3 regions of the Rhizobium gallicum bv. gallicum R602sp genome follow, and region 1 is predicted to be linked to each of the others. Evidence: riboswitches for the same ligand, from Rfam matches in the RefSeq annotation. Region 1 holds a riboswitch; each other region holds the start of a gene.
The links. A riboswitch is a leader RNA that binds a small molecule or an ion and turns the genes downstream of it on or off. The one in region 1 is predicted to bind cobalamin.
Positions count from the first base shown of each region.

Region 1 (9,951 bases):
ATGACGAGACCCACGCCTGCTTGGATGTGGCGGAGAAAATCGCCTGGAGAACGACGGCGCCGTTTGTTTCAAGCACGCTCGGCGCGCGATCGGCGCCGGGCGCAGACACGGCAAAACCGGTGGTGTTGATCACCACATCGGGCGGCGCTTCTGCAAAGATACGCTCGAGAATGGCGGCCGATAGCGGATCCTTGAGGCTATAGGCGAAGATCGGCAGAGGGCGCAGGCCTTCCGCCGCCAGCGCTTCGATGAGCGCTTCGACGGGGGCCGTTTCGCCGCTTTGCACGAGCGCTCGGTAGAAGCTGATGGCGACGGTGGGTTTGAATCCGGCCTCTTCCTTCGCGTTTGGGATAGCGGACGCGGAAAGAACTTTCCACTCCTCAACGTCAATCACACCTCGACCTGGCCACCAGATACCCGCCTTCATCAGCGGCGCAGCCGCGCCCGGCTTCTCATCGCCGGAGAGCATCGCCGTCGCGTAATCGAGAAAGCTTCGCGAATTCCCGTCGCCGCCTTCGATCAGATAAGACCAGAGCGCGTTGAGATCGTTGAGCGACACGTTCGAAAATGGCGTCAATCCCGCATCCGGCTTCGAATCCCCAGGCAGGACCGCAATCATGGCACCATGCCGCGCCGCGCAGGCGTGCAGCGCCTCCAGCGCGTAGTGGAAATAGCTCGCGCCCCCGAGCGCCCGGACGATGATCAGTTTTGCGCACCTCGCCGTGCGCTCGATATAGGCATCGACGGACATTGGGTGCTTGAGGCTCATCAGGCTGGCGAGCCGGAGCGTGAAAGGTCTTCCGGCTTGCGCGTGAGCCGCAGCGATCGCCGCAAGCTCGGTATCGGCCGCAGACAGGAACAGGATATCGGCGGGCGATTGGCCGAGGTCGACCGCCTCGTCGCCGTCGCTGATCGTTCCTCTCTGGGCAAGAAGCAGATGCATGGCCGAGCCTTAGACGAGTGCCTGGATGGCCTTGCGGACGGTGTTCTGATCCATCTCGTGCAATCCGATCACCACAAGCCGTGTGCCGCGCGCTTCGCCCGGCGCCCAGGCGCGGTCGAAATACTGGTCGATACGGCTGCCAACGGCCTGGACCTGCAACCGCATCTGCTTGCCCGCGACATCGGCAAAGCCCTTCAGGCGCAGAACATCGTGCTCGGCAATCACGCCTTTAAGCTTCTCGGCGAAGCCTGCCGGATCGTCGATCGGGCCAAGGTCGACCACGAAGCTGTCGAACTCGTCGTGATCGTGCGGCGTGCCGTCCTCATGCTCCAGCTCGTGATGAGACTTGCGGTTGCCGATGTCCTCTTCGGTCCCGATGCCGAGGCCAAGCAGCACGCTTGCCGGAACCTCGCCGTTCCTCGCCTCGATCATCGCCGGCTTGCGGGCGATGCGGGAGGCTACTTCGTGGCGCACGCGGCTGAGCCCTTTGCCGTCAAGGAGATCGGTCTTGTTGAGCACGATGAGGTCGGCGCAGGTCAGTTGGTCCTCGAAGAGTTCTTCGATCGGGCTTTCATGATCGAGCGAGGCGTCGTCTGCCCGGCGCGCATCCACCGCATCGTGATCGTCGGCAAAACGGCCGGCCGCGACGGCCGCACTGTCGACGACGGTGATGACACCATCGACGGTCACTTCGCTGCGGATATCCGGCCAGTTGAAGGCGGCAACGAGCGGCTGCGGCAGGGCGAGGCCGGAAGTTTCGATGACGATGTGATCCGGACGCTGGGCGCGCTCGAGAAGCTTCGTCATCGTTGGAATGAAATCGTCGGCAACGGTGCAGCAGATGCAGCCATTGGTCAATTCGATGATATCGTCCTCAGTGCAGTTTTCCGCGCCGCAGCCCTTCAATACGTCGCCATCGACGCCGAGATCGCCGAACTCGTTGATGATCAGCGCGATCTTCTTGCCGCCTGTGTTGGAAAGCAGGTTGCGGATCATCGTCGTCTTGCCGGCGCCGAGGAATCCGGTGATGACGGTTGCGGGGATCTTCTGCTGGCTCATAGGTTCAACCCTTCATTTTCAGCGGCAATCCGGCCGCGATGAAATACACGTCCGCGGCTTCCGCCGCTATCATCTGGTGCAGCCGTCCGGCATGGTCGCGGAAATCCCGGGCCATGCGGTTTTCCGGCACGATGCCTAGGCCGACTTCATTGGAAACGATGACGAGCCGCGCTCTTGCCTTCGGCAACCAAGCCGCAAGTGCTGCGAATTCCGCTGCCATATCGCGCTCCTCCATGATCAGATTGGTGACCCAGAGCGTCAGACAATCGACGAGGATCGCCCGGCCCCCGCGGTCGATAATGGAAAGACGGGCGACGAGCTCCAGCGGCTCCTCATGCGTCGTCCATTGTGGGCCGCGATCGGTTTTGTGGCTCTCGATCCGCTGACGCATCTCCTCGTCCCAGGCCCGGCCCGTCGCGACGTAGTGGCGCTCAAGGCCGCTATCGGCAACAAGCTGCTCAGCAAAACGGGATTTGCCGGAACGCGCGCCGCCGAGGACGAAGGCAGTGCCGCATGTGGGATGAGTCATCTGGAGTCCTGCGGCGTAAGAAACGGCGCTACCGACGCATGGCGCAGCCAACCCTCATTCTTGGGCGCGGAAGACACCCTGGAGATGGTTGTTTCATTCACGGCGCGGACGCGCCGTGGCCGGTTCCTTGTGACAATCCTCGGGTTAGACCCGAGGACAGGAATACGGGAAGTCGAAAGTGCGGTGTCCCGCAAAGACGCCACAAAATGCGGCATGGAATTCCATCGTTCAGCCATGACAACCTCCGTGCTGGCAGCGGGGAACAATGCCCCAGAATGGGCTCTTCGCCCGGCACGCATGGCAGGTCTCCTGGCTCGCGGGTGTCGGCCGACCGGGGCGACCCATCTAAGGTCGCCCCTGATCGCACCAGTGGATCTTCCTCGCCTTCCCGGCTGCATTCTCGTGAAAAGGCGGACGATTCGTAGAAATAGAGGCGTCCTGCCCCGGCTGATCACAATGCATTTCCAGTGGCTTTTCCGGCGCCCCAGCCACTTCACCTCATCCGCAACATGCGAAAGGAGCCGTGAACTGGCCTGAACGCCGGACGGAAGACCCTGACCGCTCTACAGTCGCGGGGTCGGCTGTGATGAAGACGCCCGGCTTGGGTCCGTCCCTTCACATTCCCTTTTCATCCGGAACGGCATCTGCCGTCCCGAAACCATCCGTAAGAATATTCATCGTTAGGCAAGCCGCCCTCCGAAGTCAATTGCGAGCACCCAAACGAGACCGGCGACGAACCGCTTCCAATTCGCGGTGCATTTCGCGCCGGGCTTTCGCCACATTTCGGGAGCAAGCGCCCCTATTGCCCTTGACGCTGTTGGCCGCCACCTAGTTCTTTGCATATGCTCACGAAATTGAATTTCCCGCGCCTCTACCGGCTCTACCGCCTGCTCGACGCCGGGCGGCTTCGTGCGCTTGCCCGCCGCAGTGAAATGGGCATGGTCTTCGCCGGGATCGCCGTCGGCGTGACGTCGGGCCTGGCTGTCACCGGCATGAGCCTCCTCTCACGCGAGCTGCATCGCTTGATCTTCGGCATCAGCGACATCGAACGGCTGAGTTCATCGCAGACAAACGACAAATTCCTGCTTCTGATGGCGCCCGTCTGCGGCGGGATGCTGCTCGGCCTTCTGTTTTTCATTCTCGCGCGAACCCGCAAGAAGCCCATGGTCGATCCCATCGAAGCGAACGCTTTGCATGGCGGACGGCTGTCGCTGACGGATAGCATCATCGTCGCCGTCCAGAATCTGGTTTCAAACGGCTTCGGCGCCTCCGTCGGCCTCGAGGCCGGCTATGTCCAGCTCGCGGCGGGTATCGCCTCCAAGCTCGGACTGAAGCTGCAGCTCCGCCGTGCAGATCTGCGCGTCCTTGTCGGCTGCGGCGCCGCCGGTGCGATCGCCGCGGCCTTCAACGCACCATTGACGGGCGCCTTCTATGCATTCGAGCTGATCATCGGCACCTACACGATCGTGTCGCTGACGCCGGTCGTCGTTTCCGCGCTCGTCTCGACGCTCGTCGCGCGCCTGCTGGCGGGAAGCGATTTCATGATCGATGTCGGTGCCTTCGGCACGGTGGTTCCGGCTGATTATATCCCTGCCCTGTTGCTTGGCGCCTTCTGCGCCGGCGTCGGCATCCTGATCATGCAGGGCGTAGCCTTCATCGAGGAGCTGGCGCGCAAAAGTTCGGTTCCGACGCCGCTTCGCCCGGCGCTCGGCGGCATCGTCGTCGGCCTTCTGGCGATGATTACGCCGCAGGTGCTTTCGGCGGGCCATGGTGCGCTGCATCTGAACCTTGGCCGTGATGTTGCCGTCCCGGTCCTGGTCGGACTTCTCCTGCTGAAATCCTTCGCATCGGCAATCTCCATCGGTTCCGGCTTCAGGGGCGGCCTCTTCTTCGCCTCACTCTTCATGGGCGCGCTGCTCGGCAAGCTTTTCGCCTATTGTGCCCCCTATTTCGCCCATGCGACACTCACGCCCGTAATCTATGCCGTGGTCGGCATGAGTTCGCTCGCCGTTGCGGTCATCGGAGGGCCGCTGACGATGACGTTCCTGGCGCTCGAGATAACCGGGGACTTTCCGATCACCGCGCTGGTACTTGCGGCCGTCATCACCTCGTCGCTCGTCGTGCGCAACACGTTCGGCTACTCCTTCGCGACATGGCGTTTCCATCTTCGTGGCGAAAGCATCCGCAGCGCCCATGATGTCGGCTGGATCCGCAATCTGACGGTCGACAAGCTGATGCGCTCGGACGTGAAAACGGCGAAGGTCAGCATCACGATTGATGATTTCAAGAAGGCCTTCCCGATCGGATCGAGACAGCGCGTCATCCTCGTCGATGACTCCGACAAATATGCCGGCATCGTGCTCGTTCCCGAAATCTACGCGAGCCCGGTCGACACCGACGACGAGGGCAAGGATCTGAAGGATTTCATCCGATACCGGAACGACTTCCTGCAGCCGCAGATGAACGCAAAGCAGGCGGCGGCGATCTTCGACAAGACGGAGAGCGAAGCACTCGCCGTGCTCAACAATCTGATCGAACGCCGCGTCGTCGGCCAGCTCAGCGAAAGCTATACGCTTCGCCGCTACAGTGAAGAGCTCGACCGCAGGCGCCGCGAAGTCTCCGGCGAAATCTAGCCGAGAAGACCGGCCAGCCAGCCTTTGTCGAGATGGGTTTCGAGTTCGTCCGCGACCTCGTCGAGCGCCTGGTCGACGCTTTGGCGGTAGCTCCGCCGTTCGCCGGATAGGCCGAAGCTCTCGAGAAGCTTGCCGCGATAGGCATCGCTGCAGAAAAGGCCATGCAGATAGGTGCCCATGATCTGGCCGCCAGCAGATACCGCGCCATCGGCCACCCCGTCGATCACCGCTGATGGCCTGGCGCAGTCCGGCCCGGTCGTGACGCCCAGATGGATCTGGTAGCCGGCAAGCGGAACGCCGTGTTCGGCCGAGACCGCCAGGCTGTTCCGCACGGTCTTTTCCGGTGCCATTTCGGTCTCGACATCAAGGAATCCGAGACCCGGTGTCGCAGTGCTCACCCCTTCGATGCCGAGCGGATCGCGAACCGTGCGCCCGAGCATCTGATACCCGCCGCAGATGCCTATGACGCGCCCGCCACGCCGGATGTGCGTCTCCAGATCGCGATCCCAGCCGGCAGCGCGCAGATCACAGAGGTCGGCAATCGTCGATTTCGACCCGGGCAGGACCACCAGCGCTGCATCGCCCGGCAACCGGTCTCCCTGCTTCACGAAGACGAGCTCGACATCGGGCTCGGCACGCAGAGGATCGAGATCGTCGAAATTGGCGATGCGCGGCAGAACCGGTACGGCGATCTTCAACGCGCCGGAGGCGCCCCTGGCGAGGCGCTCCAGTACGACGGAGTCCTCCGCCGGCAAGCGGGCGGCGGCCTTCAGCCAGGGCACCACGCCGAAACACGGCCATCCAGTGAAGCGATTGATGGCTGCGTTGCCGTCATCGAAGAGCGAAACATCGCCGCGGAACTTGTTGATGATATAACCGGAAATAGTCGCCCGGTCGTCATCCGAAAGGATAGCGTGCGTGCCGGCAAGAGAGGCGATCACGCCGCCACGATCGATATCGCCCACGAGCACGACGGGCACCTTGGCGCGGGTGGCAAAGCCCATATTGGCGATATCGCCGGGACGCAGGTTGATTTCGGCCGGCGATCCCGCACCCTCAACGATGACGAGATCGGCGCCTTCCGAGACGATCGCAAAACTCTGCAGGACATGTTCAAGAAGCAGCGGCTTTAACCTCTGGTAGTCACGGGCCTTCGCCTGCCCGAAGACCTTGCCCTGCACGATGATCTGACTGCCGTTTTCGGATTGCGGCTTGAGGAGAACCGGGTTCATGTGTATCGACGAGGACGTGCGCGCCGCAAGCGACTGCAGCCACTGCGCCCGGCCGATCTCCCCGCCGTCATCGGCGACAGCCGCGTTGTTCGACATGTTCTGAGGCTTGAAAGGCTTCACCTTGAGGCCGCGATTGGCCGCAAGCCGGCAAAGCCCGGCAACGAGCACCGTCTTGCCGACATCCGAGCCGGTTCCCTGCAACATGATCGACTTGGTCATGCGATGAGGCCTACAACGCGGCACGATCCGCGGTCAATCGTCTGTCCGAAATGCGAAAACCGCGCGGGCTGGCGGGCGCGCGCGGTTTGCCGAAAACTCTGGCGTATTCGCCAATACACGGCGAAACTCGTGTATCCTCCGGGACGCACTACCTGATCCGGAGAAAGCGGCGGTTGTCCCCCGCCGTGGTTCAACTGATAGCGTGACATTCTTACCGGAGTGTTATTGTGGAACTCAGCAATGGTGAATTTCGACTTTTTTTGACATTTTGCCGGTTCTCGATCCGCATGCAGTTCATTGAGGGCATTTCACCTCAAGCTCGACGCAGACTTTCGCTCGTGGATCAGCGGGAATATTAGATCATTCAAATCAGTGATTTAGCTCAAAAATATTCCACCACAGGCGGATTTCAATTGCCGTGTCAAAGGCGTAGGCTGCGAAACTATCGGAATGTTCCAGGCTGGCGGTCGCGATGCAAAAAACGCATGGCACTTGAAATTGCGACGGCCAAACTGCTGCATTGCATTCATTGAACGAATGCATTGGGCGGTTAGCATCACATCCAAAAGCTGCATGTCAGCATCAAAAATTGGGGAACGAGCGAATGAAGATCATCCCGGCTTCGCTGTTTATTGCTGTATGTCTCGTTGCCGGCGGCCGCGCCGCGCAAGCTGATTGCGGTAATGTTTCGATCGCGGAGATGAGTTGGGCCTCGGCGGCGATTGCCGCCAATTTCGACAGCTTCATTCTTAAAAACGGCTATGGATGCAATGTCAGCACCGTGGCCGGCGATACCGTACCCACGTTTGCTTCAATGGATCAGAAGGGCGAGCCCGATATCGCTCCGGAACTCTGGACCGCGTCCGTCAGGAACCAACTCGAGGCGGCAGTAAGGAGCGGGCGCCTGATCCAGGCCTCCGAGATTTTGTCGGATGGCGCAATCGAAGGCTGGTGGATCCCGAAATTCATCGCCGATGCAAATCCCGACATCCGCTCCGTGCAGGATGCCATGAAACGGCCAGACCTCTTCCCCGCGCCGAAAAATGCCTCCAAGGGCGCCGTCCACAATTGCCCGCCGGGCTGGAGCTGCCGGATTTCGACAGCCAATCTCTTCAGAGCCTTGAACGGCGAGAAGGTCGGTTTCGAGCTGATCGACAGCGAAAGCCCGCAAAGCCTGGATGATTCGATCGGCGCAGCCTTCGACGCCAAAGTCGGCTGGCTCGGCTATTACTGGGCACCAACGGCGATCCTCGGCAAATACGACATGACACGTCTCAGTATGGGTGTCAGCCACGATAAGGCGGAATGGCTGGCCTGCACATCGGTCGAAGGCTGCGCGCGTCCGCAGCTGAACGCCTATCCCGTCTCCCAGGCCTTTACCGTCGTCACCAAGGCCTTTGCCGACCGTGCCGGTCCCGAACTCGCCTACTTGCGCTCCCGCACCTGGGACAACAACACCATAAACGACATTCTGGCGTGGCAGGACGAAAACCGGGAAAGCAGCGAGAACGCGGCGCTGTACTTTCTGCGCAACTACCCCGAACTCTGGACACGGTGGATGCCGGCTGACGTCGCGGAAAAGGTGAAGGCCGCTCTTTGAGCAATTCCAGCCTCGCGTAGGCTATCGCTCCTAGGCTGACGGCATGTTCTAGTCAAACGACTGCCGGGCCGTGGCAGCAGCGTAATGGATGACCGATGACGCCAGCCGCTTCCTTTCCCGATCGCGACACTGTTGCCAGCAAATTTGCAAGCGCTTCTGAAGCGGACAGGTCGTATCTTGCTCTGCTCATGGAGAATGCCGCGCAGGACGACAGCCTGATCGCCGGCTTGTATCGGTATCTGGATCTGGCCGCGGCTGCGCCCTTTCTCAATTCTCTGAAACTTGAAAATACTGGAATGTGGATTGGTGAAGCCGCGCCGGCGCGGCTTCAGATCCGTTTGACCGAAGCGGCGAAATCAAGCCAGCATCCGGCCTATATTGCTTTCCGCACTGGCCTTAACCGATCGGGCGGCCTCGAGCGCGCCTATCCTGCCGCAACGGTCTGAAAAGATTTAGCGGCGTGCGGCGCGGTTGACAGAATGGCCGGCATCCTGCGTCGCGTTGACGGCGTTTGCCGTATCACGGCCCACGCCACGGATGGTATTGCCGCAGGAAGAAAGCGCCAAAAGCAGCATCAGCGCTGCGCCGATTTTGACCGTTATTGTCATTTTGGAAATCCTCTTTTGCAAACTAGAAATCGCGCGGCCGAAGCAGCTTGCTGCTTTCGCCGTTCAACGCGCGAAAATCCAATAAAGTTCCTCGCCGTCCGGATCAAGCGGCGGCGGCCTTTGCCTTTTCCGCGAAAGCAAAGCGGATGCTGTCGGCGACCGCCTCCATGGGCCCTGAGAGCTGGGAGGCCGTCAGCAGCCGGATGTCGAACGAGCCGAGTTCAGGCAGGCCTTCTTGCGCACCGAGCATCACCATGCCGTCGGCCACATAGGAGCGCGGCAGCGGCGCGATCGCAAGGTCGGAAAGCACGGCGGCGCGCTGCGCCATCGTATGGCCGCTGAGATAGGCGACGCGGTAAGGCCGCTTGTTGCGTTCAAGCTGCGCCAGTGCCTCCTGGCGCCAGATGCAGCCATCCTCCCAGATCGAGATCGGCAGGGGATCGCGCCTGTGGGCAGTACCGCATTTGGCGCCTGCCCAGACAAGGCGTTCACGAAACACGATCTCCCCGCCGGTCGGAAACGGCCGCGTGGCGCAATTGATCAGCGCCAGATCCAGCCTCTGCTCTTCCATGCGCTTCTTGAGACCGATGCTCATGTCGATCGTCACGTCGACCATGATGCCCGGATAGCTCTCCGCGAAGCTCTTCAGGATACTTGGCAGCAGCCGCTCGCCGATATCCTCCGGCGCGCCGAGCCGCACGACGCCGCTGAGTTCCGGCATGATGAAGCGCGAGACCGCCTCGTTGGACAGCGCCAAGATATTGCGCGCATAGGTCAGCAAGAGCTCGCCGTGCTGCGTCAGCGTCACCGAACGCGCATCACGCAGGAAGAGCGTCGCGCCGAGCTGTTCCTCGAGCTTTTTGATCTGCATGGAAACCGCCGACGGCGTTCGGAACACAGCCTCGGCTGCAGTCGAAAAATTACCCGTTTCCGCAATGGCGACAAAGGTTCTCAGAACATCATTGTCGAGCAAGGGGATCGGGCGGCGAAAGGGCATAGTCATCGTCGCATCTTTCAATTTTTCTGATCTTAAGCACCATATCATTTCGTTTGTTTGAAAGTCAACGCAAAGGTATTTTAGCACCATGGCTCGATAAACAAAGGAGGCCATCATGACCGAGGCTGCAC
Region 1 is NZ_CP006877.1:2,246,106-2,256,056, forward strand. Features, by position in the region: gene cobN (cobaltochelatase subunit CobN) at 1-943, opposite strand, end outside; gene cobW (cobalamin biosynthesis protein CobW) at 953-2,002, opposite strand; gene cobU (bifunctional adenosylcobinamide kinase/adenosylcobinamide-phosphate guanylyltransferase) at 2,007-2,531, opposite strand; cobalamin riboswitch at 2,814-3,209, opposite strand; gene RGR602_RS11230 (chloride channel protein) at 3,374-5,164, shown strand; gene RGR602_RS11235 (cobyric acid synthase) at 5,161-6,615, opposite strand; gene RGR602_RS11240 (glycine betaine ABC transporter substrate-binding protein) at 7,220-8,215, shown strand; gene RGR602_RS11245 (hypothetical protein) at 8,311-8,661, shown strand; gene RGR602_RS11250 (entericidin domain-containing protein) at 8,668-8,823, opposite strand; gene RGR602_RS11255 (LysR family transcriptional regulator) at 8,927-9,868, opposite strand; gene RGR602_RS11260 (hypothetical protein) at 9,936-9,951, shown strand, end outside.

Region 2 (9,951 bases), 130 kb from region 1:
ATCATTCCCCAGGATCGGGCCGATCATCGGCGAAGACAAAGCGCGCTCTTCATGGCGGGCAGTTTCAGCTTCGGGTTTGACACAAATTGCTGAATTACCCCCAAAAATTCATGGTATATGTAACGTAAACCGGAGGGCGGGATTGAAGGCGCATCAGAGGGTTTCCCTATAAGCGCGGCAGGTTTCGCGACCCGTTCAGAACCTGTCGAACGGCGCTAGGCAAGCGGATGCTAAAGGTTTATAAGCCGCCGTTATCGTGGACGACAGGCGCCGGGCGTTGATCCCGGCGAGACAAAGGTGACTAAAATGGCAGAGACTTGGACCCCGAGCAGTTGGAGGCAAAAGCCGATCCAGCAGGTCCCGGATTATCCGGACCAGGCCGCTTTGGCGGCAACGGAAGCCCAGCTCGCTAGCTATCCCCCGCTCGTCTTTGCGGGCGAGGCCCGCCGTTTGAAGAAGCATCTCGCCAATGTCTCCGAAGGCAACGGTTTCCTGCTGCAGGGCGGGGACTGCGCCGAGAGCTTCGCCGAGCATGGCGCCGACACGATCCGCGACTTCTTCCGCGCCTTCCTGCAAATGGCCGTCGTGCTGACGTTCGGCGCACAACTGCCGGTGGTCAAGGTGGGGCGTATTGCCGGTCAGTTTGCCAAGCCGCGTTCTTCGGGCATCGAATCGCAGAACGGCGTCTCGCTGCCGAGCTACCGTGGCGATATCATCAATGGCATCGAATTCACCGAGGAAGCGCGCATTCCGAATCCGGAACGCCAAGCCATGGCTTACCGCCAGTCAGCCGCGACGCTGAACCTTCTGCGCGCCTTCGCGATGGGCGGTTATGCCAATCTCGAGAATGTGCACCAGTGGATGCTCGGCTTCGTGAAGGACAGCCCGCAGGGCGAGCGCTACCGCAAACTTGCCGACCGAATCAGCGAAACCATGGACTTCATGAAGGCGATCGGCATCACGTCCGAGAACCATCCGAGCCTGCGCGAGACGGACTTCTTCACCAGCCACGAGGCGTTGCTGCTCGGCTACGAAGAAGCGCTGACGCGGGTCGATTCTACGTCCGGCGACTGGTACGCGACATCCGGCCACATGATCTGGATTGGCGACCGCACGCGCCAGGCCGATCACGCGCATGTCGAATACTGCCGCGGCATCAAGAACCCGATCGGCCTGAAGTGCGGTCCGTCTCTGCAGGCGGACGATCTGTTGAGCCTTGTCGACATCCTGAACCCGGCAAACGAAGCCGGCCGCCTGACGCTGATCTGCCGTTTCGGTCACGAAAAAGTCGCCGACCACCTGCCGCGCCTCATCCGGGCGGTGGAGCGCGAAGGCCGCAAGGTTGTCTGGTCCTGCGATCCGATGCACGGCAATACGATCACGCTCAACAACTACAAGACGCGTCCGTTCGAGCGCATCCTGTCGGAAGTTGAAAGCTTCTTCCAGATCCACCGCGCCGAAGGCACGCATCCGGGCGGTATTCATATTGAGATGACCGGCAAAGACGTGACGGAATGCACGGGCGGTGCCCGCGCTGTTTCAGCCGAGGATCTGCAGGACCGTTATCACACGCATTGCGATCCGCGTCTCAACGCCGACCAGGCCCTCGAGCTTGCCTTCTTGCTCGCCGAGCGCATGAAGGGCGGCCGCGACGAGAAGCGCATGGCCGTCAACGGCTGATCTACCCGAAAGACTGGAATCGAGAGCCCGGCTCAGTGCCGGGCTTTTTTATTGAACGTGCACCGATTGCTGGTCGCGGCATTTCAAGAAGCTCGGCATCAAAATTTCTGACGGTCTGCTTCAAGGAATTGGATTTGACGCAGTCCCAGGCAAGCGGCCAATCTCACAGTCCAATCGAGAACCGGGGGGCCGAATGACGAAGGAATATACGGGCGGCTGCGCCTGCGGGGCGGTGACGTTTATGAGCAAGAGCAAGCCCGCTCCGGTCGTCGCATGTCATTGCTCGCAGTGCCGACGGCAGACGGGGCTCTACTACGCGTCTTGCGACGTCTCCCTGGATTGCCTGACGATCGAGGGCAAGAGCTCGATCCGCTGGTACCGGTCGAGCGAGACTGCTGAGCGCGGCTTCTGCGCAAACTGCGGCTCGGCGCTATTCTGGCAACGGAAGGGATCGCCAGAAGTTTCCGTGATGGCCGGCGCGTTCAACCTGCCGAGCGGGCTTTCCTTCGGCTATCATATCTACTGTGCCGACAAGGGCGATTTCTATGAGATCAACGATGGCGCGCCGCAATACGCCAAAGGTGTTTAGGCCCCTTTCGCGGCCAGCGAAGCGTTCAGGCGCCCGACCTCTTCGCGCAGTGCAGCGAGTTCGGTCACGACCTGCATGTCGATTTTCTGGTGCAGCGACAGGACCTCGAGCTCGGCCTTGAGATTTACTTCATAATCCTTGGCTGCTTCGAAGCGGTCGCGCTCGGTCTGCCGGTTCTGCGACATCATAATGATCGGCGCCTGGATTGCGGCGAGCATGGAGAGGATCAGGTTCAGGAAGACGAAGGGGTAGGGGTCGAAGGCGCGGGTTGCCAGCACAATCGTATTGATTGCCGCCCAGATCGCGAGGAAAGCGAGGAAGGCGATGATAAAGGACCAGGAGCCGCCGATCCTTGCGATACCGTCAGCGACGCGCGCTCCGAAAGTCGCCTCCGCGGCAAAGGCTTCGTTGACGTCGGTCGAGATGACCTTGCGTTCGTGTGTCCTCCTGAGGACGCGTTTTTCGATGTCGCCGAGTTCCTCGGTCGGCCTGTCGAAATGCAGGTGAACGAAATTCGAAATACTATGCATGACTGGCTCCGATATCTGGCACCACGGGCGGAAAGATCTGATTCGTCAGCGATGGTGGGTTCAGCTTGCGCCTTTGCCACCATCACCGAATCCTCCAGGGATTGATAACATCAAGGCCAACTCCGTCGAAGTCGGTCATGTTGCGGGGTTGCAAGTGACGCCCCGCGTGAGATGGCAATTGCTGCGATCTGATCGTCGAAATGGCTGATCGGTCGGCCGGCTTGCGACGGTTCGTGACAATGGTCGCATGGACATCTGATGCGTCCCGATTCGAAGGGCAGGACCCCCCCGCCGATATCTTCGCTGAAAATCGGCACGATAGCGGCCCCGAGCTCCTAGCTCCTCGCCAAGAAGGCGCAGCGCGTAGACGGGTCCCGTCACCGCCGCTGTGAACACCTGTGAAGAGTGCTGCGTCACGAGCCAGTCAACGACGCCCATATTCGGTTCCGAAATGACATCGGTATCGAGAACGATCGCTTCTCGAAATCCGGTAGGTTTGGCGCGGTGGAATGTCAAACTCGCACACCGCCAACGGCCAGGAAGCGTTGTGAAACGCAGCCGCCGACTGCCATCAATGGCCCTGGTATCCCTCGGCAAGCAGGCCGTGTTTTGGGAAAAAGCGCTCTAGCGTCCGCGCCTTGCCGAACATGATGTCGTGCTGCAGGTAGCCGTAATCACGCACAAGAGGATCGAGCTTTTTGCGGTCGCGCACCCAGTCCGGCGTCGCCTTGTTGTTGCGCGCCGCCAGTTGGTAACGGTCGATGATGTCGTATTTCTTCTGCACGCGGCCGAGGAAACCGGTGTAGAAGGGATGCTCGAAACCGGCAAATTTGAGGAGGCTGTAGGAGATCAGCGACGGGCTGATCGTGCCGACGTCCTCCTTCACGCCCTTCTTGTTCGACCAGATGACCAGCGGCGTTTCATGCTCGCGCTTCATCACGTCGAGCGGCGCCCTGCGGGTCGCGACCTGGTCCGCCATGTAGCCGGCGCTCATATAGACGTTGCCGAGCGGCGGCAGGTGATCGCCCCAAAGGACGATGATCGTTTCGCGCTCACGCTTCGAGGCCCAATCCATCAGCGTCTTGAGACTGTCGTCAGCTTCCTTCACGCCCTGCGTATAGGTCGCAAGCGTCGCACGATCGGCCTCCGGAATGTTGCCGCGGATGCCGATCGTGTTGCGTGCATAGCGATACGGCTCGTAGGGACCATGTCCCTGCAAGGTGACAGCGAAGAAGAAGAACGGCTTATCGAGGCCGTCGCCCTCACGCATGATCTCCTTCATCAGAGAATCGTCGGAGGCGAAGATGCCGCGCTTTTCCATCGGCGGCATCGTTTCTTCGGTCCGGAACTCCTCGAAACCGAAATCCTTGTAGACCTGGTTTCGGTTCCAGAACCAGCCGCTGAAGGGGTGCAGGGCGCGGGCGATGTAGCCTTCGCCGCGGAAGAAGGTAGCAAGCGAGGGCACGTCGCTGCGGACATATTGCTGGTAAGGAATGCTGCCATAAGGCAGGAAGGCGTTCGAGAAGCCGGTCAGTGCCTCGAATTCGACATTGGCGGTCATGCCGCCGAATTCCGGCGAGAAGACGTAGCCGGACTGCGCGGCGCGGACGTTCGGCATCGGATCGGCGCTGAAGGAGAGGTTTTTGAACCTCGTCGGATCCCAAAAGGACTCACTCATCAGCATGATGATGTCCGGCTTTTCTTCCGGGCCTGTTAGATAGCCGTAGTTGCGCGAGGGGATCGCGTCGAGCGCATCGGCGTTGAGACCGGCGGGCGCTGCGACATCGGCCATCGGGATGTTGAAGAGGAAGGCCAGTATGAAGCCGTTGCTGCGGTAGTTCTCCTTCTGGTCCCACATCATCGGCACCACCTGCAGGCGGTCGCGAATGTAGGAATATTGCGAATAGTCCATGAGCGACGCGAAAGCCGCTATCACCGGCAGCCCGAGACAAAGGTGGCGCAGGCGAGCCTGGCGGGAGAGTTTCGGGAAATTCTGCCAGGCATAACGCCATGCGAAAACGATGCCTGCGGTGAAAAGCACGATGCCGACGAGAAGTGCTGTGGCGGTCCACGGCCTGTCTCGCACCATGACCGGCAGCAGTTCCATAATCTGACGGGTAAACAGCACGTCGGACGGATAGAAGGGGTCGGAGAGAAAGTGCTGCTTTTGATTGGAGACAAAGGCGGGGATCAGGAAAAGCGGGATCAATACCAATGCCGATTGGTAGCGCCGTCCAAATACGGCATCGAGGGTCAACATCACGATCGTCAGCATGGCGACGGTCGTCATGCCGGGCCTGACCGTCGATGTCAGGAACTCGCCGACATCGATCAACGTGCCGCGCGCAATCCACTCGACGGCGACAACGCTGAGGAAAGCGAGAGAAAACGAAAATACGATGCCGATTGCCGCGCGCGCTCCCGGAGACTGTATACTCGACCCGAAACCGGCGGAAAGCAGTGCTGCTTTTCTGGCCGGTACGGACTTCATTATCAACGGGATCAACGGCATACTCCGACGTCATAAAATCTTCACCGAAGTGTCACATGCCTGTCATGAACGCTAGATGAACCTCTCGGTTTCCCGGCTTTTCCATAATGTTTTGGGTTTTTCGCCCGGCAAGCCCCCGCCGGCTTTTCATGGCGCGGGCAATTGAAGCGGCGGGCGGCCCGCGCTAAATGGATGACATGACACAGGAAAGCGCTCCTTTGAATACACTCCAGATTGCCGTTGCCCAGTTGAACCCGACAGTCGGCGATGTCGCCGGAAACCTTGCCAAAGCCCGTGAGGCACGCGCCGATGCGGCCCGCCAAGGCGCGCATCTGCTGCTTCTGACGGAGCTTTTCATTTCCGGTTATCCACCGGAAGACCTCGTGCTGAAACCGGCCTTTCTAAGGGCCTGCCAGAAGGCGGTCGAGGACCTCGCGGCCGATACCGCTGACGGCGGTCCCGGCGTCATCGTCGGCTTCCCGCGGCAGGGAAAGACGGGGCGGCATAACTCGGTTGCAGTTCTCGACGGCGGCCAGATCCTGGTGCTGCGCGACAAGATCGACCTGCCGAACTACGGCGAGTTCGACGAGAAGCGCGTCTTTTCCGAAGGATCGATGCCGGGGCCGGTGAATTTCCGCGGCGTGCGGATCGGCGTGCCGATCTGTGAAGAAATCTGGAACGATCTCGGCGTCTGCGAGACACTCGCCGAAAGTGGTGCCGAAATCCTGCTGGTGCCGAACGGTTCACCCTATTATCGCGGAAAGGTGGACGTGCGCCATCAGGTGGCGCTCAAGCAGGTGATCGAAACCGGCCTGCCCCTAATCTTCGCCAACCAGCTCGGCGGCCAGGACGAACTCGTCTTCGACGGTGCGAGTTTCGCCTTCAACGGCGACAAATCGCTGGCCTTCCAGATGAGCCAGTTCGAAACCGCGCTGGCGGTGACGACCTGGAAGCGCGGCGAAAACGGCTGGCGCTGTAGCGAAGGCCCGATGTCTCGTATTCCCGAGCCCGACGAGGCCGACTATCGCGCCTGCCTGGTCGGTTTCCGCGATTATGTGAATAAGAACGGCTTCAAGAATGTCGTCCTCGGCCTCTCCGGCGGCATCGACTCGGCGATCTGCGCGGCGATCGCCGTCGATGCTCTCGGCGAGGAGCGCGTGCGAACCGTGATGCTGCCGTATCGCTACACGTCAACCGATTCGCTGAAGGATGCGGCCGACTGTGCCAAGGCGCTCGGATGCCGCTACGACATCGTGCCGATCGAGGAGCCGGTGAAAGGCTTCGCCTCGGCGCTCTCGCCGCTGTTCGAAGGAACCGATAGCGGCATTACCGAGGAGAACTTGCAGAGCCGGGCGCGCGGCACGATCCTGATGGCGATTTCCAACAAGTTCGGTTCCATGGTGGTCACGACCGGCAACAAGTCGGAAATGTCGGTTGGATATGCGACGCTCTACGGCGACATGAATGGCGGCTTCAATCCGATCAAGGACCTCTATAAAATGCAGGTCTATGCGCTGTCGCGCTGGCGCAATGGTCATGTGCCGCCGGACGCGCTGGGGCCGTCCGGCGAGGTGATCCCGCAAAACATCATCGACAAGGCGCCGTCCGCCGAGCTTCGCCCGGACCAGACGGACCAGGATTCGCTGCCGCCTTATCCGGTGCTCGACGACATCCTCGAATGCCTCGTCGAGAAGGAGATGGCTGTCGAGGAGATCCTCGCGCGGGGGCATGATGTGGCGACCGTCCACCGCGTCGAGCATTTGCTCTATCTCGCCGAATACAAGCGCCGGCAGTCGGCTCCGGGCGTGAAGATCACCAAGAAGAACTTTGGGCGTGATCGCCGCTACCCGATCACCAACCGGTTCCGCGACCGGTAACCCAAAATCCTGGAGGATGCATGCGCAGTTCGGTCGAGATCTATAATATCCGCTCCGGGGAAAGCCGGATTGTCGTCCAGACGGAAAAGCTGATCGAGGCGCCGAACTTTTCGCCTGATGGCGCCTATATGCTGTTGAATGGCGACGGGTTGCTCTACCGGCTGCGGCCGGACGGCTCCGGCGGCCTCCAGCTTGTCGATACGGATTTTGCGACGCAGTGCAATAACGATCACGGCATTTCGCCGGACGGGACACAAATTGTCATTTCCGACAAGACGGAATTCGGCAAGTCGGCGATCTATGTCTTGCCGGCGGCTGGCGGGACGCCGCGGCTGATCACCGACAATCTTCCCTCCTATTGGCACGGCTGGTCGCCGAGCGGCAAGGAGCTTGCCTATTGCGGCATTCGCGACGACGCCTTCGACATTTATACGATTTCCGTCGATGGTGGCCCCGAAAAGCGGCTGACGCATGGCGAGGGGCGAAACGACGGGCCCGATTATTCGGCTGACGGGAAATGGATCTACTTCAACTCCAGCCGCACCGGTCTCATGCAGATCTGGCGCATCCATCCGGATGGAACCGGCCTGGCGCAGGTGACGCACGACAACTATGGCAACTGGTTTGCGCATCCTTCACCGAAGAACGACAAGGTGCTGATCCTTTCCTACGATCCGGAGGTCTTCGATCATCCGCGCGACCTTGATGTGCGGCTGCGGCTGATGGACATGGACGGCAGCAACCCGACTACGCTGTTCGAGCTCTTCGGCGGGCAGGGCACGATCAATGTACCCTGCTGGTCACCGGATGGCGACGAATTTGCCTATGTACGTTACTTCCCGGAGACTTGAACGAGGCGCCGATTCAGGAGATAGAGACTGCTGTCAGGTGCCTGCATCCAGCAGGAGAATCGGGAATCCGGTGAAGGACCGGAACGTGCCCAACGCTGTGAGGCTGACGCTTGCTGCAACAATGGCCACTGGCATCTGCCGGGAAGGCTGCAGAAAGCGGGTGACGCCAAGTCAGAAGACCGGCCTGGCAAGATGGACCGAACCGCGCGGACGGCGGCGAGGTTTTGACGCTTCCTGCGCTGCGGTTGCGGGTGCTCAAGCATTGTTGGGGATTTAACGATGCAACTCGATCCTTTCGCCCCCGCCCTGGTTCCGGCCGGCGAGTTCTCCGAACACGACCGGGCCTCGGTCTATAGAGCCATCGAAACGCGCCGCGACGTGCGCGACCAGTTTTTGCCCGATCCTCTGCCCGACGATCTGGTGTCGCGGCTGCTTGGGGCGGCCCATGCCGCGCCGTCGGTCGGTTTCATGCAGCCGTGGAATTTCATCGTGATCCGCGATCCGAAGGTGCGCCAGGCCGCGTGGCAGGCGTTTTCGCGCGCCAACAAGGAAGCGGCCGAGATGTTTGAAGAGGAGCGGCGGGATATGTACAGAAGCCTCAAGCTCGAAGGCATCCGCAAGGCACCGCTCAGCATCTGTGTCACCTGCGATCCGGACAGGGCAGGGCCGGTGGTCATCGGCCGCACCCACAATCCGCGTACAGATGTCTATTCGACCGTCTGCGCCGTGCAGAACCTGTGGCTTGCCGCCCGGGCCGAAGGCATCGGGGTCGGCTGGGTCAGCATCTTCCACGATGCGGATATTCGGGAACTGCTCGGCATTCCGGAGCGGATCGAGATCGTCGCCTGGCTTTGCGTCGGTTATGTCGATCAGCTTTACCACGCGCCGGAACTGGCCGTGAAAGGCTGGCGACAGCGCCTGCCGCTGGAAGAACTGGTCTTCTGCGACCGATGGGGAAGCCAGTAACGCCGCGTCAGTTCTGCTGCGGCTGCGGTCCGGGCGTTGCGGGGTTCTTGAGATCGATCGCGCCCTGATCGCCGGCGAGGAACTGCGGACCGACCTGGCGGACTTTGCTGTTGGCCGGGTCATAAGGGCGGTCCGGCACCTGCGGCTGCGGGGCAGGCGTGGATGCGGCGCCCGATCGCGGCTTCGTCTTGATATTCGTAATCGAGCCTTTCCTCGGCGGGTCGATGATCGCCTGATTCTTGCGCATGTTCTCGTAATAGGCGGAGAGATTGCAGGAACAGGGGGACTTTTGGCCGGGCGCGCGGTTCTTGTAGGCAAAGGCATTCTGCATGGCGCTGTAGGGCGCACCGGTCGAGGCCGAGATCATGTTTGCGGCTTCGGTATTCGAGATGTCTTGATAGAAAAGCTCCGTCTCGATTCCAGGGCACATTTTCGAACACGTCGCTGCGTCGCGGTTGAAATCGATCGATGTTGCATTCGTGGTGATCGGGAAGAAGCCGCCGTCGCAGGTGCGCACGCACATGGTGCTGACATGCGACATGAGCTCACCGCGCGGCACGCCATATTGTAAGTCGCCCTGTTCGCCTTCTCCAAGCGGAATGAAGGTATCGCTCCGCATCGCCTGTTCTTCGGGACTTGGTCCCGGCGCATAGGCCTGCAGATCCGGGGCATAGTCGAGCTCGTCGTTGCAGCCGTTGTCTTCGAGCGCCGCCATCAGCTCGCGGCGCACGCGATAATCGGCGCCGCCCTGATTACGCAGGTCGTTGCGCCGCTCCTGCAGGTATCGAATGTTGTCGACCATGCGCGCCTCGGATTGCTGCAGCTCGCTGCAATAATGCGCATTCTCGCCGCCGATCACGACCATGCTGTCCATCGAGCAGCCGTAGACGCGAAGGTCGTTGCGGACTTTACGAAGCTCGAGATTCTGCTCGGCGATCGCGCTCGCATATTGGCGGACTTCGGGGCC
Region 2 is NZ_CP006877.1:2,114,082-2,124,032, reverse strand. Features, by position in the region: gene RGR602_RS10595 (class II 3-deoxy-7-phosphoheptulonate synthase) at 307-1,680, shown strand; gene RGR602_RS10590 (GFA family protein) at 1,874-2,269, shown strand; gene RGR602_RS10585 (DUF1003 domain-containing protein) at 2,266-2,799, opposite strand; gene RGR602_RS10580 (LTA synthase family protein) at 3,371-5,305, opposite strand; gene RGR602_RS10575 (NAD+ synthase) at 5,488-7,167, shown strand; gene RGR602_RS10570 (TolB family protein) at 7,188-8,018, shown strand; cobalamin riboswitch at 8,037-8,220, shown strand; gene bluB (5,6-dimethylbenzimidazole synthase) at 8,298-8,984, shown strand; gene RGR602_RS10560 (DUF2865 domain-containing protein) at 8,992-9,951, opposite strand, start outside.
Region 2: another riboswitch for cobalamin. It lies ahead of bluB (5,6-dimethylbenzimidazole synthase); the one in region 1 lies ahead of cobU (bifunctional adenosylcobinamide kinase/adenosylcobinamide-phosphate guanylyltransferase).

Region 3 (9,951 bases), on a different replicon from region 1:
CCTTTGCGCTTCGCGTGCGCGACATCCTGCGTTCTGTCGATGAACTGGCAGACCTAGCACGCGCTTCGCAGGACCGGTTGGTGGGGCGGCTGCGGATAGGCGTGATCCCGACGGTCGCGCCATACCTGTTGCCTGCGATCATCGGCAACCTCACCCGCATAAATGACGGGCTTGAGATCCACGTGCGCGAGACGCTGACCTCCAGGCTGGTTCACGAGCTGGCGGAAGGCAGGCTCGACACCGCAATTGTCGCGTTGCCGGTATCCGAACCTTCGTTGACCGAGGTTCCATTGTTTTCGGAGAATTTCGTGCTGGTTCGACCAAGCGAGGATGAAGGTAAGCCTGTACCCAACCGCGAGGCCCTGCGTGAAATGAGGCTGCTTCTACTGGAAGAGGGGCACTGTTTTCGCGATCAGGCTTTGTCATTCTGCAACATTCGTTCGGCGCTGCCGCGAGAGCTGCTGGACGGCAGCTCTTTGTCGACGCTGGTTCAAATGGTCAGCGCCGGCATTGGCGTTACTTTGATCCCCGAAATGGCCGTGGGAGTAGAGACGCGCTCGGCGTCAGTCTCTGTCGCTCACTTTCAGAGCGTTCAACCCTCACGAACGATCGGCATGATCTGGCGCAAGACGAGTCCTTTAGCCCAGCAGTTCTTGAAGGTTTCTGAAATCGTCCGTCAGTCAGCCGATGCGATGCGCAAGCAATACAAATCCAGCATCGTGGACGTGGGTGCCGAGCAATAACTGGCTCGCGGCGACCATTATTTAGGTAGGCCATGCGCCTGACCTTCATCCTTAACTTCCCGCGGCGTGGGCGTGGGAATAACGCCATGATCCGGGTCCGTTACATCCTGCCCCGTCGAACCATCCGAAGCTACTCGACGCTCATCTTCACGGCTAGCCCGTCTGGTGTCTCGCAGGGTTGTTGCCTCGTTGATGAGGGAGGACAGTTCATCATCGGACAAGTTGGACAGGTCGAAGGTCTTGGTCATAAATCTCTCCTGGCGGGCTCTGTTTCTACGATGGTAAACGCACAACTTCGCGAAACGAGCCAATGGCGGGCAGAAATTTGACGGCGCCAGAACGACCGACAAGGCGAAAAAGCCAAGTCTCCCCCTCCCTACCGTCGACTAGATGCACTGCAGAAATCGATCGGTTTCTGTCAGCTCAAGCTGCACTGAAAATCGCTCGCCCAGGAGTTCCAATGACGCCTCATGCGATTCATCTGCACCGCTACAGACAGCGTCCGTCAATAAAATGACCCGGTAACCGAGATCGATTGCGCCCAGGACCGCGGCCAATACGCAGACATCCGTCTCGCCGCCACTGATGACAAGGGTCGACACGCCCTGTTCGGCAAGCGTCGCATGGAGCCGGCCACAGATCCAAGGTGAGTAAGTGGCCTTGTCGAAGACCCGAGCAGGCGGCACAAGGCGGGCAAGCGAAGGGACAAGTTCTATGAGACCCGACGGCAGCTGCTTGCGCGTCATCATCCACCATTTCTCGTAATAGTGTTGCCAGGTGCCTGGCATGTCGGATGCGTTTTCCGGTGGAATAAATCGAGTAAAGACCGTCCGCTCGGCATGACGGCCCGCGACCTCCTCAACCAGTGGCAAGACGCGCTTCATCCATTCGACGTGCCATGGCGTCGCCTCGAAGAACAGGCACTGCATGTCCACGCACAAGTGACGCCATTCGCCAAGACTATGCAAATGCTCGCTCAGCGGCGTCACTCCTTGCTAATTTCCTCTAGAATTAATCGCAGCTCAGTGATTGGCAGGCGGTTTTCGTCGAATAGCTCGACAGACAACATGTGGACGGGGGTTTCGGGTAGCCCGCCGGCGGCAGTCTCGGTAAGAGCGTGGCGGGCTTCGGCCTTTGCAGCCCGCACCCCGTCAAACTCGCGGCTCGTCTCTACCAGTTCCCCTTTCGCGCCGACGACCCGGTAAAAGTATTTCATCTGAACTCTCCTTGGGTTGTCAGTGAAACACTTTGCGTGAGCGGTGGTTCCGCGTGAAACGTGATGCCCTTGGTCAATCATTCCGAAGACGGCGGGGCTGTCGGGACGTCTCGCAGAGGTTTTGCGTTGCGCATATGTCGGTGAGCAATGGGCTTGTAATCAGCTATCGGAACATCCCGCGCTGCGTCGCGTTCCGGTTGGTCACTTACCACTACCATAGGAGAGCAGAATGGCTGCAAAGACGCTAAACGACCTGTTCGTCGACACGCTGAAGGACATTTACTTCGCCGAGAAGCAAATCCTCAAAGCCTTGCCGAAAATGGCGCGCGCGGCGCAATCGGAGGAAGGCAAAGCAGGTTTCCTGAAACACCGTGACGAGACCGAAAGTCAGGTCGAGCGGCTCGTGCAGGTGTTCGAGATCATCGGCAAGCCCGCTCGTGGCAAGACCTGCGAGGCGATTCAGGGCATCATCGCCGAAAGCGAAGAGATCATTGAAGAGTTCAAAGGCTCCGCCGCACTCGACGCGGGACTGATCTCTGCCGCCCAAGCCGTCGAACATTACGAAATCGCCCGCTACGGCACGCTGATCGCCTGGGCAAAGCAGCTGGGTCTGAAGGAGGCGATCCCTCTCCTTCAGGCAAGCCTCGCCGAAGAGGAAGCCACCGACAAGAAGCTCACCCAGCTTGCGCAAACTTCGGCAAATGTGAAAGCAACGAAGGCTGCATGAGTCGTTAACCCGGATGGCTTGGAGGGCCGCCATTCGCGCGGCCTTCCAGCATGCCCCGCGTCGGCGCTGGAGGCGCTCTTTCATTCGACGAGGCCCGCGCGGGGCATTTATTCGCTACGACCATTTGTTCTGTCCAAACGCAATCGGTGTCACGCGGCGCAACAGGAATGGGGAACGCAGCGCCTTTCGGCATTGTCAATCGCATCGAAGCCACGATCATGATCGCAAGTTGTCACGGCAAAGACAGCAGCTGCGCAAGTGTGACCGGTCTGAGAGCCCGCGCATCAACGCCAACATCATATTGCCGGGGCATCGGCTTCAGCCGACCATGCGAATGCCCATGAAGGTTGATCGAGTTCTTGCCCATCTTGTGCCAAGTCCGGAACGGAAAATGACATAGCACGAGAAGATGCTCGTCTGTAACGAGCTCGGCATAATGCTGAACGCTGGTCCAGTTCTCAGCCTTCGTTGTCGTCTCGGGATCACAGTTGCCAATAATCAAGTGCTTGCGGCCGTTCAGAATCGAAAGAAGCTGATCGCAGTCGCCCCCTTTCGCCGACATGAAGTCGCCGAGATGCCAGATGTCGTCGTCTTTTCCGACGATGGCATTCCAGTTCCTGATCAGCGCAACGTCGTGCTCTGCCATATCGGGGAATGGCCTGCGATCGATCCGCAGCACACGCGGGTCGGCGAAATGGGTGTCACTCGTAAAGTAGATCATGAATGGAACAATGGAGCGGTGGCGGCCAGAGTCAAAGTGCCCAGCAAAAAGCCGCGCAGACGTTTGCTTTCGGGCCCCAACCATAAAGTGGGGCATGTTCGTCTTGATCCAAGTCGCGTCAATAACGACCAGTCGTGCCGGATCGAGGCCCGACTGCCATCCAGCGACTGGCAGTATCGGCACGTAAGGCAAGGCGCCAGTTTCCCGGAAAAAAACAGCAGAATCCAGTCGCCGAGGTTGGAGTTCATGACCTTTCAGTGGGTTCATAAGACACGTTCAAAACGATCAGTTATCCATTTCTTCCGGACTGGCACGGCACCTCCCCCTGGTTAACCTTGCAATTGTGGATCGTATCTCCATAATTGCGCGAATGATGATAGCAAGATGGAAAACAGCAGAGCTCGTCGAGCTCCTCAATAACAATCCAGCGGTCGCCTTGCTCGGGCCCCGACAGGTAGGCAAAACGACCCTCGCATTGGAGATCGGCGAGCAACGGCCGTCTATCTATCTCGATCTCGAATCCGACTCGGATCGTGCCAAACTCGCCGAGCCGGAACTTTATCTTGCCGGACACGAGGACAAACTTGTTGTCCTCGACGAGGTCCATCGCCTCCCGGATCTGTTCCAGAACCTTCGCGGCCTGATCGACCGAGGGCGACGGAAGGGACTGCGCAGTGGCCGTTTCCTGTTGCTTGGCTCGGCCTCCATGGATCTCCTGAAACAGTCTGGCGAGAGCCTAGCCGGTCGGATCGCCTATCTGGAACTCGCACCGATCGACGGCCTCGAGGTCGAAGCCGGCGAACTCAACAAGCTTTGGGTTAGAGGAGGGTTTCCCGACAGCCTTCTGGCGGCGAACGACACCGTCAGCCAACGCTGGCGCATCGATTTCATCCGGACCTATCTCGAGCGCGACATCCCTCTTCTGGGGCCGAGGATCCCAGCCGAAACGCTACGCCGCTTCTGGACGATGCTCGCCCATCACCAATCAGGCCTACTCAATGCGGCGGAGTTCGCCCGCGCACTCGGTGTCGACGGCAAGACAGTCGCTTCCTATCTCGACCTCATGGTCGATCTGCTTCTGGTGCGTCGGCTCGAGCCCTGGCACAGCAATGCCGGCAAGCGCCTGGTGAAATCGCCGCGCGTCTATGTTCGCGATTCCGGCCTGCTCCACAGTCTGCTTGGTTTGACCACGCTTGATGATGTCCTGGGCCACCCCGTGGCCGGAGCGAGTTGGGAAGGCTTCGTGATCGAGACCCTTCATGCAGTTATGCCAGAGGGTGCCCAAGCCAATTTCTATCGCACCTCGGCCGGCGCCGAGATCGATCTCGTTGTCACGTTGCCCCGTGACCGCCGCTGGGCGATCGAGATCAAGAGAAGTCTCACGCCAAAGGTAGAGCGGGGCTTCCACCACGCCTGCCTCGATCTGGAGCCGGATCGCCGCATCGTGGTGTACCCAGGCAGCGAAGCGTATCCTCTTGGCAATGATATCGAGGTGCTCCCTTTGCGCCAGCTTGGCGAACAACTCGCAGGCGGTCGGGAATAATATTCGCGCGGATACTGTCGCTATTTCAGTTCGTCGACACGTCTGGCGAACTTGTCAATCGTATCAACACGTTGTTTTTGCTTGCTCGTTCAGCGGGGCAGGTATGAAACAGTCAAAAGGCGTCGGGTGCCGCGCTTCGGCGGTCATACGAGCCTCTCATCGGCACCCGGATGCGGAAGCCCAGCCTGCTGCCCGGCACGACGTTCAGCAAGGCGCGGGAGCTCGGCGAATGTGATTCGAAGCGGCATTCAAGCGCTGCATCGCCTTCGGTCCCGACGGCCTGGACATGTTTCTGAAACTTCGCTAGAGATGGTAATGTTATTACATATCAAGAAGGGATTTCCGATGTTACCTAGATTGACGATCGCCGGGGCCTTTGCAGCAAGCCTCTCGGTGAACCCGGCCTCCGCTGAAGAGGAAAAGCAGACATGGCGCCTGTTCATCGCCGACCACACGGCACCCATCGCTCGTTCATTCGATGTCAAGACCGGTGAGCAGATCGGTGAGTTTGAGCTGAAGGGTTATGCGGCGCTGGCCGCCAGTCATTCCGGCCAAACAGTTTTTGCCGTCCAATCAGAAGCCAATACCGTCCAGGTGATCAAAACCGGCGTGACGCTTTCCGACCATGGCGAGCATCGCGATCTGGAAACATCCGCACCTTTGCTGCTGCAAGCCACTCTCGACGGGCAGCGGCCGGTCCACGCCGTCGTGCACGGCGACGACGTGGTGTTGTTTTACGATCGGGAAGGCAAAGCCAAGCTCGTTTCCGAAGAAGATCTTCTGGAAGGCGCAGCATCCGAAAAGCTCATAGATGCGACGGCACCGCACCATGGTGTCGCCGTGCCCATGGGGCAGAATATGCTGGTCTCGGTTCCCGATACCAAAACGGAAACCAAACCGGATGAGCTGCCGCCACGTCTGGGCCTACGTGTTCTAAACACAAACGGAAGACAGGTCGGCGATGTCACACCCTGCACGGCGCTGCACGGAGAAGCCTTCTCGGCAAAGCTCGGTGCCTTCGGTTGCGAGGAAGGCGTCCTGATTGCGCGTCCTGGCAAGGAGCAGACCGTGCAACTTAAAATGCTGGAATATGGCGACAGGCTGCCGAAGGGAAAAGTGACGACCTTGCTCGGCAGTAAGGTGATGCAATTTTTCCTGGGCAACTACGGCGAGGACAAGATTGCCCTGATCGACCCAGACGGCACCGAACCGTATCGCTTGGTCGATCTGCCGACCCGCCGGATCGATTTCGCGCTCGATCCTACGCGGGTCAAGAATGCCTATGTACTGACCGAAGACGGGCAATTGCATCTTGTCGACGTTCTAAGCGGTCAAATCACGACGTCGGCAAGGGTCACCGAGCCTTACAGCAAGGATGGTCACTGGCGCGATCCGCGCCCCCGGCTCGCAGTTGCAGGCGATCAGATCGCCATAACCGATCCTCGCCATAGCGTTGTGCGGATGATCGATATTGAGACCATGAAAGAGGTTCGGACCATCCCGGTTCAGGGACTGCCTTTCGGCATCGTCGCCGTCGGGGGATCAGGCGCTGTCCATTGATCGCCCTTGTATCTACGGCTTGACGTGACTGTTGCGCTCGGCATAACTGGGCGCGACGGTTCCCCGACGTAGACTCCGAGAGGATTAATAGGGAACACGGTGCGGAAGACCCAAAAGGGACCAAGACCGTGGCTGCCCCCGCAACTGTAAGCGGATTGCCGATCATCCTCGTGGCGCCACGCGCCATGCCACTGTGAGCTCGTTCTCATGGGAAGGCAGATGGTCCGGTGCATATCCGCGAGCCAGGAGACCTGCCGTCAAAGAGAGATCAATTGAACGGGCGGGGTTGCCCGGAACAGGAGACGAGATGATTTCTTTTGACGCCCCTAATCGGCGCAGACCCCTTCCGCGTGAGGCGGAACGGATCGCCCTTTTCAATAAACCATAGCCGCTGCAGGTAAAAAGCCAGTCGTGCCGGGCGGCGCGCCCGCCCGTATGGCCGGTGACCACCCTAAGCGTTTTCCATCAAAATCGGAGCGATCAGGCCGCCGCGCCGACGCATCCTCAACTCCCTGTGAGTGTTTCCATGTCATCCGATCCAAAACGTCGGCCGTTCATTCTGCGCCTTGCCTTCGCGGTATTGGCAACCTTTGCGATTTCTGCACCTGCTTTTGCCGCATCGACCACCTACCCCCTGACAATTGCCAATTGCGGCCGATCCATCACCTTCGATAGGGCGCCGGGCAAGGTGGTTTCGATCGGCCAGGCGATGACGGAAATCCTGCTGTCGCTCGGCCTTGCGGATCGCATCACGGGCACGGCGGTCTGGTTCAGCCCAGTGCTCAAACAATTCGATGCGGAAAACAGCAAGATCAAGCGGCTCGCCGACAATGATCCGAGCTTCGAGGCGGTGGTCGGAACCGGCCCCGACCTGGTTGCTGCCGAGTTCGAGTGGCATGTCGGCCCGAGTGGCTCGGTTGGAACCTACGATCAGTTTTCGAAGCTTGGCATCAACACCTATGTCGCTCCGGCCGATTGCGCCGCCAAGGACAATACGACGGGTGGTGATGGTGTGCGCAAGGAAATGCTGAAGACCGAGGTCATCTATCAGGAGATCGCCGAACTTGCCGCGATCTTTAACGTTCAGGACCGCGGCGAGGCATTGGTCGCAAGGCTGAAGGAGCGTGAGGATAAGGCGATCGCATCCGTTGCCGAGACAAGGGTAAAGGATATCCCGGTCGTATTCTGGTTCTCCAGCAAGGAAGTCGACGGGGAAGCCTTCATGGCCGGCCGCAACGGCGCGCCCGCCTATATCATGCGAGCCCTTGGGGCAAAGAACGTGATTGCCACGAACGAGGAATGGCCGTTGGTCGGCTGGGAAACGGTCGCCGGCCTCAATCCTGCAATCATCGTCATCGCCGGGATGGATCGTCGCCGCTACGCTGCCGACGATCCGGCCATCAAGCTTACCTTTTTGAACAGCGATCCTGTGGCAAGCAGGATCAGCGCTGTGGAAAAGAAGCAGGTGGTCGTCATGGACTCGCAGGCAATGAGCCCATCGATCCGCCTTGTCGACGGCATCGAGACGCTTGCAGTAGCCATACGGCAGTTTGGGCTGGCGAAGTGAGCAAAGACGCCGGGCAACGCAACGGATGGGGCGGCTTTGCCGGCTTGTCCCTACTTTCAATGGCTGGACTGACCTTGGCAATAGGCCTCGCCGTATCGATCGGCGAAATCGTCATACCGCTGCGGACGATTGCGGAAGCTATTGCCAACCGAATGTTCGGCACCTCCTTCGCAATCAAGCCGATCCATGAGGGTATCATCTGGGACTATCGACTGAGCCGCGCCCTGGTCTCTGCAAGTTCCGGCGCGGCTCTTGCGATGACGGGCGCCATGCTGCAGGCCCTGCTTCGCAATCCGCTTGCCGAACCTTATGTGCTTGGCATTTCGGCGGGCGCCTCGACCGGCGCGGTCGCCATCATGATCCTCGGCATCGGGTCCGGTGTGCTGACGCTTTCTACCGGCGCTTTTTTCGGCGCGGTGGCAGCCTTCGGTCTCGTCTCGCTTTTGGCCGCAGGCGCAGGCGGCGGCGCCGACCGGATCCTCCTGGCAGGCGTTGCCGGTTCGCAGCTCTTCAATGCGTTGACCTCCTATATCGTCACGACCTCGGCCAATGCCGAGCAGGCAAGGGGTATCATGTTTTGGTTGCTCGGGAGCCTCAGCGGCGTGCGCTGGACGGATGTTTTGCTCGTTACCCCCATTGCCGGCGGCGGCTTTGTGATCTGCATGCTTCACGCACGTGTGCTGGATGCCTTTGCCTTCGGTACGGACTCTGCCGCAGCGCTCGGCGTACCGGTACGGCGCGTGCGTCTTACCCTTCTTGGTCTGACGGCCGTGATGACCGCTGCCGTCGTCAGCATCGTCGGTTCGATCGGCTTCGTTGGTCTTGTCATTCCGCATGCGGCGCGCTTTCTGGTGGGTCCGGCTCACGAGCGGTTACTGCCGGCAACTGCGTTGATCGGGGCGATCTTCATGGTACTTGCCGATATCGTCTCGCGCACGATCATCCCGCAGCAGGTGCTTCCAATTGGCGTGGTCACGGCACTTTTCGGCGCGCCTGTCTTTGCCCTCATCCTCTACAAGGCAAGGAGGCCGGTATGAGCATATCGATGCGCAATGTTGCCTGGTGCGCCGGCAGCACAATGATCATCGATGGCGTCAGCCTTGATGTTGCGCCGGGCAAGACGCTTGGTCTGCTCGGACCCAATGGCTCTGGCAAGTCGAGCCTGCTGCGTCTCATCTGCCGGCTGCGACAGGTCAAGAGCGGCGTCATCAGACTGGGCGAGAGCAATATCAGCACAATGGCGCGTCGCGAGATTGCCCAGCGTATCGCACTGGTCGAACAGCAGGCGACAACCGATGCGGACATTTCGGTAAAGGATGTTGTCCGCCTCGGGCGAACACCGCATCGAGGCGCGCTCTCGCCCTGGGACAGGACGGACGAGGACGCCGTCAATGCGGCTCTCGAACAGGTCGGCATGGCGGCCAAGGCCTTACAGCTTTGGCGCACGCTGTCAGGTGGGGAGCGTCAGCGCACGCACATCGCCCGCGCCCTTGCGCAAACGCCCACCGAACTGCTGCTTGATGAACCGACCAATCATCTCGACATCCAGCATCAGTTGGAGCTGCTTGACCTCGTCACGACGCTTCCGATCACCAGCGTCATCGCATTGCATGATCTCAATCTGGCGGCAATGTTCTGCGATAGCCTGGCCATCCTGCATGGCGGCCGCGTGGTTGCTGCCGGGCCGCCCGAAGCGGTTCTGACCGAAGAGCTCGTTCTAGATGTATTCGGAGTTCGGGCTCACATCGAAAAGTCGGCGGTTCACGGCAGGCATTACATCCAATATCTCACCCGTTAAGGGCGGCACCATCGACGGGAAGGATCGGCTGATGGCGGCGGGGAAGGCATCATTGCTCTTGTCTTCGGCATCGTCC
Region 3 is NZ_CP006880.1:691-10,641, reverse strand. Features, by position in the region: gene RGR602_RS23450 (hydrogen peroxide-inducible genes activator) at 1-743, shown strand, start outside; gene RGR602_RS23445 (hypothetical protein) at 761-991, opposite strand; gene RGR602_RS23440 (cysteine hydrolase family protein) at 1,130-1,711, opposite strand; gene RGR602_RS23435 (DUF6894 family protein) at 1,729-1,959, opposite strand; gene RGR602_RS23430 (YciE/YciF ferroxidase family protein) at 2,189-2,686, shown strand; gene RGR602_RS23425 (metallophosphoesterase family protein) at 2,919-3,407, opposite strand; partial or broken gene RGR602_RS37575 (IS630 family transposase) at 3,455-3,566, opposite strand; gene RGR602_RS23420 (ATP-binding protein) at 3,781-4,950, shown strand; gene RGR602_RS23415 (metallochaperone AztD) at 5,296-6,510, shown strand; cobalamin riboswitch at 6,550-6,783, shown strand; gene RGR602_RS38760 (ABC transporter substrate-binding protein) at 7,037-8,077, shown strand; gene RGR602_RS23405 (FecCD family ABC transporter permease) at 8,137-9,114, shown strand; gene RGR602_RS23400 (ABC transporter ATP-binding protein) at 9,111-9,875, shown strand.
Region 3: another riboswitch for cobalamin. It lies ahead of RGR602_RS38760 (ABC transporter substrate-binding protein); the one in region 1 lies ahead of cobU (bifunctional adenosylcobinamide kinase/adenosylcobinamide-phosphate guanylyltransferase).